Anaerocolumna sp. AGMB13020: one gene and its partner. The protein of the gene in region 1 interacts with the protein of each later gene in a pairwise test. Links are inferred from orthologs where the notes say so. Each region holds a gene or a part of one and is shown in the gene's direction. Other genes may lie near its edges.

The links.
Region 2: the proteins of def (region 1) and asd interact in binary tests that used the Escherichia coli proteins (3 or more experiments, as listed by UniProt). The link is inferred for Anaerocolumna sp. AGMB13020 from one-to-one orthologs.

The regions. Positions count from the first base shown.
Region 1 is NZ_CP136910.1:5,318,095-5,321,127, forward strand. The notes cover bases 319-3,018. They hold def (peptide deformylase), read left to right. Parts: upstream 319-1,281; coding sequence 1,282-1,755; downstream 1,756-3,018. Other genes in these bases: priA (replication restart helicase PriA), read left to right, coding at 319-796; fmt (methionyl-tRNA formyltransferase), read left to right, coding at 1,771-2,700; R2R35_RS22320 (zinc metallopeptidase), read left to right, coding at 2,786-3,018. Outside these bases: more of priA, read left to right, coding at 1-318; more of R2R35_RS22320, read left to right, coding at 3,019-3,033. UniProt on the Escherichia coli protein: Removes the formyl group from the N-terminal Met of newly synthesized proteins. Requires at least a dipeptide for an efficient rate of reaction. N-terminal L-methionine is a prerequisite for activity but the enzyme has broad specificity at other positions.
Region 2 is NZ_CP136910.1:2,425,439-2,428,613, reverse strand. The notes cover bases 321-3,162. They hold asd (aspartate-semialdehyde dehydrogenase), read left to right. Parts: upstream 321-1,121; coding sequence 1,122-2,204; downstream 2,205-3,162. Other genes in these bases: R2R35_RS09615 (hypothetical protein), read right to left, coding at 2,387-3,118; dusB (tRNA dihydrouridine synthase DusB), read left to right, coding at 321-890. Also shown: more of dusB, read left to right, coding at 1-320.

The DNA.
Region 1 (3,033 bases):
TTACCCGAAAACCTGTCCTTCCTGTGGCTCGAAATATATAGCAGCTTTTGGCACCGGGACTCAGAAGGTTGAGGAAATGGTACGAAAAGAATTTCCTTATGCAAGAATTCTTCGTATGGATATGGATACCACGAAAAAAAAGGGAGGTCATGAAGAAATACTTGCCGCCTTTTCCAAAGGGCAGGCAGATATTTTGGTGGGAACACAGATGATCGTAAAAGGCCATGATTTTCCAAAAGTTACCCTGGTGGGTATTCTGGCAGCGGATCTTTCCCTTCATGCAGCAGATTTTCGTGCATCAGAAAGGACTTTTCAGCTCCTGACACAGGCAGCAGGCAGAGCGGGAAGAGCTGAACTGCCGGGAGAAGTGGTGATACAGACTTACCAGCCGGAGCATCATAGTATTGTTTATGCAGGAAAAGGTGACTATGAAGGCTTTTATAAGCAGGAGATGCTGTTTCGCAAATTGATGTCCTATCCTCCGGCTTCCCATATTCTTGCAGTACTTATTGCTTCAAAAGAAGAGGGAAAAGGAATAGAAGCAGCTGAGTTTTTAACTGACAGCTTAAAACAATGGGAAAAAGAGGAGGAACTGAAAGAGTATCATATTATCGGACCTTCGCCGGCCAGCCTGTCAAAGGTCAATGATATTTACCGGTTCTGCTTATATATAAAGGAAGAAGATTACAACAGACTGATTGCTGCTAAGGATTTTTTGGACGGTTTTTACCGTTTTTCTGATAAATTTCAAGGAATTGTCGTCCAATTTGACTTTAATCCGATGAACAGTTATTGATTTTCGGTATAAAAATAGGTAAAATGGAGTGGTAATATAAAATTGATTAACGGTGGTTTTTGGATAAGCGATGGCCAAGGGGAGTTTTTCACAAGGGGACGGCAAATTGCACAAACCAGAAAACCCCTTGCTTCAATTCCAAGGCATAAGAAGTCCTAATTCTCTGGAAATTTTGTGCTGGGCATCTTCTTAAACAGATAACTCGCTGCACTCAAACAATCTGTTTGAGAAGATAGCACAAAGTTTCCAGAGAAAAGGGCTTCTAATGCCTTTCCATAGGCGCAATGGTTTTTTTGGTTTGCGCAATTTGCCTGTACTTGAAGTGTAAATATGGGGGTGGCACTTTAATCATTAATTGTAATATAAAATAATTATGTTTTTGGAAGATAAGTAAAAATCAGTTAATTCTTACATTTTTTATTGAAGTGAGAAGGCTGGATAATAATTAAACTTGTTTTTATAGATTAAAAGAGAGGATAATGGAAATGGCAATTCGCAATATTAGAAAAATCGGAGATTCCATCTTAAATAAGAGAGCAAAAGAAATTACAGAAATGACCCCGAAAATTAAGACTTTGATTCAGGATATGCTAGATACCATGTATGATGCTTACGGTGTGGGTCTTGCAGCCCCTCAGGTGGGTATACTGAAACGTCTTATCGTTATTGATGTTTCAGAAGACGGTGATTCGCCTATAATACTTATAAACCCTGAAATATTAGAAACTGACGGCGAGCAGGTGGGTGAGGAAGGCTGTCTTAGTGTTCCTGGAAAATCAGGGGTAGTAAAGAGACCCAATTATGCCAAGGTAAAAGCTTTCAATGAAAATATGGAAGAAGTTGTTGTGGAAGGAACAGAATTGTTAGCAAGAGCTCTTTGCCATGAAATCGATCATTTAAATGGCGAGCTGTATGTAGATAAGGTAATCGGAGAGCTTCATTCCAATACCGAAGAATAAAGGAGTAGCAGACACATGAATATTGTTTATATGGGAACACCGGCGATTGCAGCGGTTATCTTAAAAGATCTTCATGAAGCCGGTCATAGGATTATAGGGGCTGTGACGCAGCAGGATAAGCCGAAGGGAAGAGGCAATCAGGTGCAATATTCCGCAGTGAAGGAAATGGCATTAAGCCTTAACATACCGGTATTTCAGCCAAGACGGGTAAAAGAACCGGAATTTATTGAGATTTTAAAGCAGTTAAATCCGGATGTTATCGTTGTGGCAGCCTTTGGCCAGATCCTGTCAAAGGTTATTTTGGAACTTCCGAAGTTTGGTTGTATTAACGTACATGCTTCTTTGCTTCCTAAGTACAGGGGATCAGCACCTATTCAATGGAGTATCATTGAAGGAGAAGAAAAAACCGGTATTACCATAATGCATATGGATGAGGGAATTGATACTGGTGATATGATCAGCAAAAAGGAAATTACTCTTTCACCCAAAGAGACCTTTGGAACGTTACATGATAAGCTGGCGGAAGCAGCAGGGCCTTTATTAATTCATGCACTTGCGGATATCGAAGCAGGAAGAGCAACAAGAACCAGGCAGGGGGACAGTAACTCTATGTATGCCAGGATTCTTGATAAATCTCTGGGGCACATTGATTTTTCCCAGCCTGCCATTAAGATTGAAAGACTTATCAGAGGATTGAATCCATGGCCTAGTGCATTTACCTTCCTTGAAGGGAAAATGCTTAAGATCTGGGATGCGGATGTTGAGCCTGCCCAAGAAAATGGCGCACCAGGTGAAATTATCGCGGTAAGAAAAGATGCCGTATTGGTTCAGACAGGGGAAGGTATTCTTGCTGTCAAAGAACTGCAGTTAGAGGGAAAGAAAAGAATGACTTCAGAAAGCTTTTTGAGGGGATATGAAGTGAAAGCAAATACTGTTTTACAATAAAGTCTAAAAAGCAGCTGCCAGAAAGGACAGAAAGTTTTACAAGAGTGTCTGATGCGGTAACTGTTTTTGAAAAGGAGGAATTTATATGTTTCCATATTTTTACGGACTGGATCCCACATATATTTTGGTTATAATAGGTGCCGTACTTGTGCTGGGGGCCTCAGCTTTAGTGAATTTGACCTTCGGGAAATATTCGGCTGTCAGAAGCTTGTCAGGAATGACAGGTGCCCAGGCTGCACAGCGAATCTTAAATCAGGCAGGTATCTATGACGTTTCCATAGAACACATAAATGGTAAGTTGACCGATCATTATGATCCATCAAATAAAGTGCT
Region 2 (3,175 bases), 2.9 Mb from region 1 along the record:
AACAGGGAGCTGACTTAATCTACACGGAGATGGTCAGCGCAAAAGGAATACAATATAATAATAAAAATACAGAAGAGCTCCTATTGGTTAAGGAGGAGGAAAGACCAGTGTCTTTGCAGCTTTTTGGCAGAGACCCGGTTATCTTGAGCGAAACTGCCAAAAAGATCGAACACAGGAATTTTGATATTCTGGATATCAATATGGGCTGTCCGGTACCTAAGGTAGTAAATAACGGCGAAGGTTCTGCGCTTATGAAGGAACCCAAACTTATTGGAGAGATTGTTTCGGCAGTATCTAGGGCCATCTCAAAACCTTTGACGATTAAAATACGCAGAGGTTTTAACGAAGCAGAAGTAAATGCTGTAGAGGTTGCCAGAATTGCTGAGGCAAACGGTGCGGCAGCGATTGCCGTTCACGGTAGAACCAGAGAACAGTACTACAGCGGCAAAGCTGACTGGGAGATTATAAGACAGGTTAAGGAAGCGGTCTCCATACCGGTTATCGGAAACGGGGATGTGGTTACTTATGAAGATGCGGTAAGGATTCAGGAAGAAACCGGCTGCGATGGTGTTATGATTGCCAGAGGAGCTCAAGGTAATCCATGGATATTTATGCAGATAAAGGAAGCCCTGAGGAATAAAACAGTACCTTTAAAACCTACTATAAAAGAAGCTGTGGATATGATGTTACGCCATGCAAAACTCGAGGTCATGTATAAGGGAGAGTATGTTGGTATCCGTGAGATGCGCAAGCATGTTGCCTGGTATACCACCGGTTATCCCATGGCGGCCAGATTCAGACAGAATGTCAATCTGATAGATACGTATTCTCAGCTGGAGGAACTGCTTTTAGTCTATCAGGCATCCGTTGAAATGATGGATAATAAGTAACAATGACCTGGGTAAAAGTAGGTTAAGATTCTACAAATTAAACAATAAATGAATATTTAGTAGAAAATAGTTGATTTTTATAGACTCTAATAGTAATATATTTATTAGAGCGACAGATGTCCGCGTGACACGAACACACACTTTCACATCTGCCGCATAAATATGTATTAGGCAGATTAGGTGAATTCACAAGCGACATAAGGTAAAGTGGAGAGCCGGAAAGAGGTTTGTATGAGTAAGTTAAGAGTTGGTATCCTTGGTGGTACCGGAATGGTAGGCCAGCGTTTCGTTTCCCTTTTGGAAAATCACCCCTGGTTTGAAGTTGCTGTTATCGCAGCCAGCCCCAGAAGTGCAGGTAAGACTTATGAGGAAGCTGTAGGAAGCAGATGGAAGATGAGCACTCCCATGCCGGAGGCAGTTAAACATATTATTGTGAAAGATGTGAATCAGGTGGATGAAATAAGCAGCCAGGTTGATTTTGTCTTTAGTGCAGTTGATATGACCAAAGAGGAGATCAAGGCCATAGAAGAAGCTTATGCAAAAACTGAAACTCCTGTAGTATCTAATAACAGCGCTCATAGATGGACCCCAGATGTTCCGATGGTGGTTCCGGAACTAAATCCAGAGCATCTGGAGCTGATTCCTTTTCAGAGAGAAAGACTTGGAACGAAGAGAGGTTTTATCGTTGTAAAACCCAATTGTTCAATTCAAAGCTACACCCCTGCATTATACGCTTTAAAGGAGTATGGTCCTAAGTTAGTGGTAGCAACCACTTACCAGGCAATATCAGGTGCCGGGAAGAATTTTGATGAATGGCCTGAGATGATAGATAATGTTATCCCTTACATTGGCGGTGAAGAAGAGAAGAGCGAGCAGGAACCCTTAAAGATATTCGGTAAGGTTGTAGAGGGTAAGCTTGAAAAAGCAAAGGGACCATTAATTACCACTCAATGTATTAGAGTTCCGGTATCAGACGGGCATACAGCAGCAATTTTCGTTAACTTTGAGAAGAAGCCCTCAAAGGAAGAGATCTTAAAGGCCTGGAAGGAATTTAAGGGTCTTCCCCAGGAACTAGAGCTTCCTATGGCACCCAAGCAGTTTATTCAGTATTTAGAGGAAGACAATCGTCCTCAGACCAAACTTGACAGAGATTATGAAGGCGGGATGGGTGTTTCCATCGGTCGTCTTAGAGAAGACAGCGTATTTGATTATAAGTTCGTAGGACTTTCACATAACACATTAAGAGGAGCAGCCGGCGGAGCTGTATTAATAGCGGAACTCCTTGCTGCCAAAGAATACATCACAGCGAAATAACCAAATAAAAGTTGCCGATACTGTTTGCTTTAACCATACACATGGGGTTAAAGCGAACGATATCGGCAACTTTTTAAGGCTCTGTTTCATATTGTCAAAAAGTAGATTTCTACAATTAATTTAGCTTTTAAAACTACTGGACTCCAGGAGCCTGTCGTATCCAGTATATCAGGCAATTATTCTCATTCTTTATAATCAAGCAGATATTTCAGATAATCCACACTGTTATCCTGATTTTTTGAGTTAACCACAATTCCAAATACCGGTCGGTCAGCGGCACTGGAGGCTCCTTTGAATAATTCTGCATTGTCCAGATAGATACCATAGGCACCGGATACCGGATTGTCCGAGGTACTTGATTCAAATACAGAATCTGAAAGAGCAGTAATCATTTCTGTAGGCAGCAGATCTGTCAGTTTGCTGAAAAAGCCTGCGGTTGCATAAGACTGAAAAGCGGATTCAGGAGCAATGATAACATCGATGTCACCAGCAGCTATATAAGTTGTAAGCTTTTGCTGCGCGCCCATGGTGTACTCCGAGACATCATTACCGGAGCCCAGATAATAAGAGGCATCAATAAATACTTCCTCCCTGTCATTGTCGCTTATAAGCCTTTTCTCCATATCGCTGGTCATCTTATCAATCGCTTCATCAGAGAAGGGATAGTTTAAAATCGCTGCATTAAGCACGGTGACCGGTTTCGGTGAAACAATCGTATAAATGAAATAGACCGCAAAACCGAGAATGATAAGGCCAATAATGGTCTTGGAAAGATAATAACTCTTATAATAAGAGACTTTCTCCTGAAAATTCATTTCTTTTAGTTTTTCTTTCTCGCTTTTTTCATCTCTTGGTGCATAAATGGATGCATTATCATCCAGCGCTGAATCTTTTAATTTATCTTCACTTATCATGGCTATTCTCTCCATTAAAGTCTGTATTCTGTGACAATCTTGTAGTATTAAGAAAAG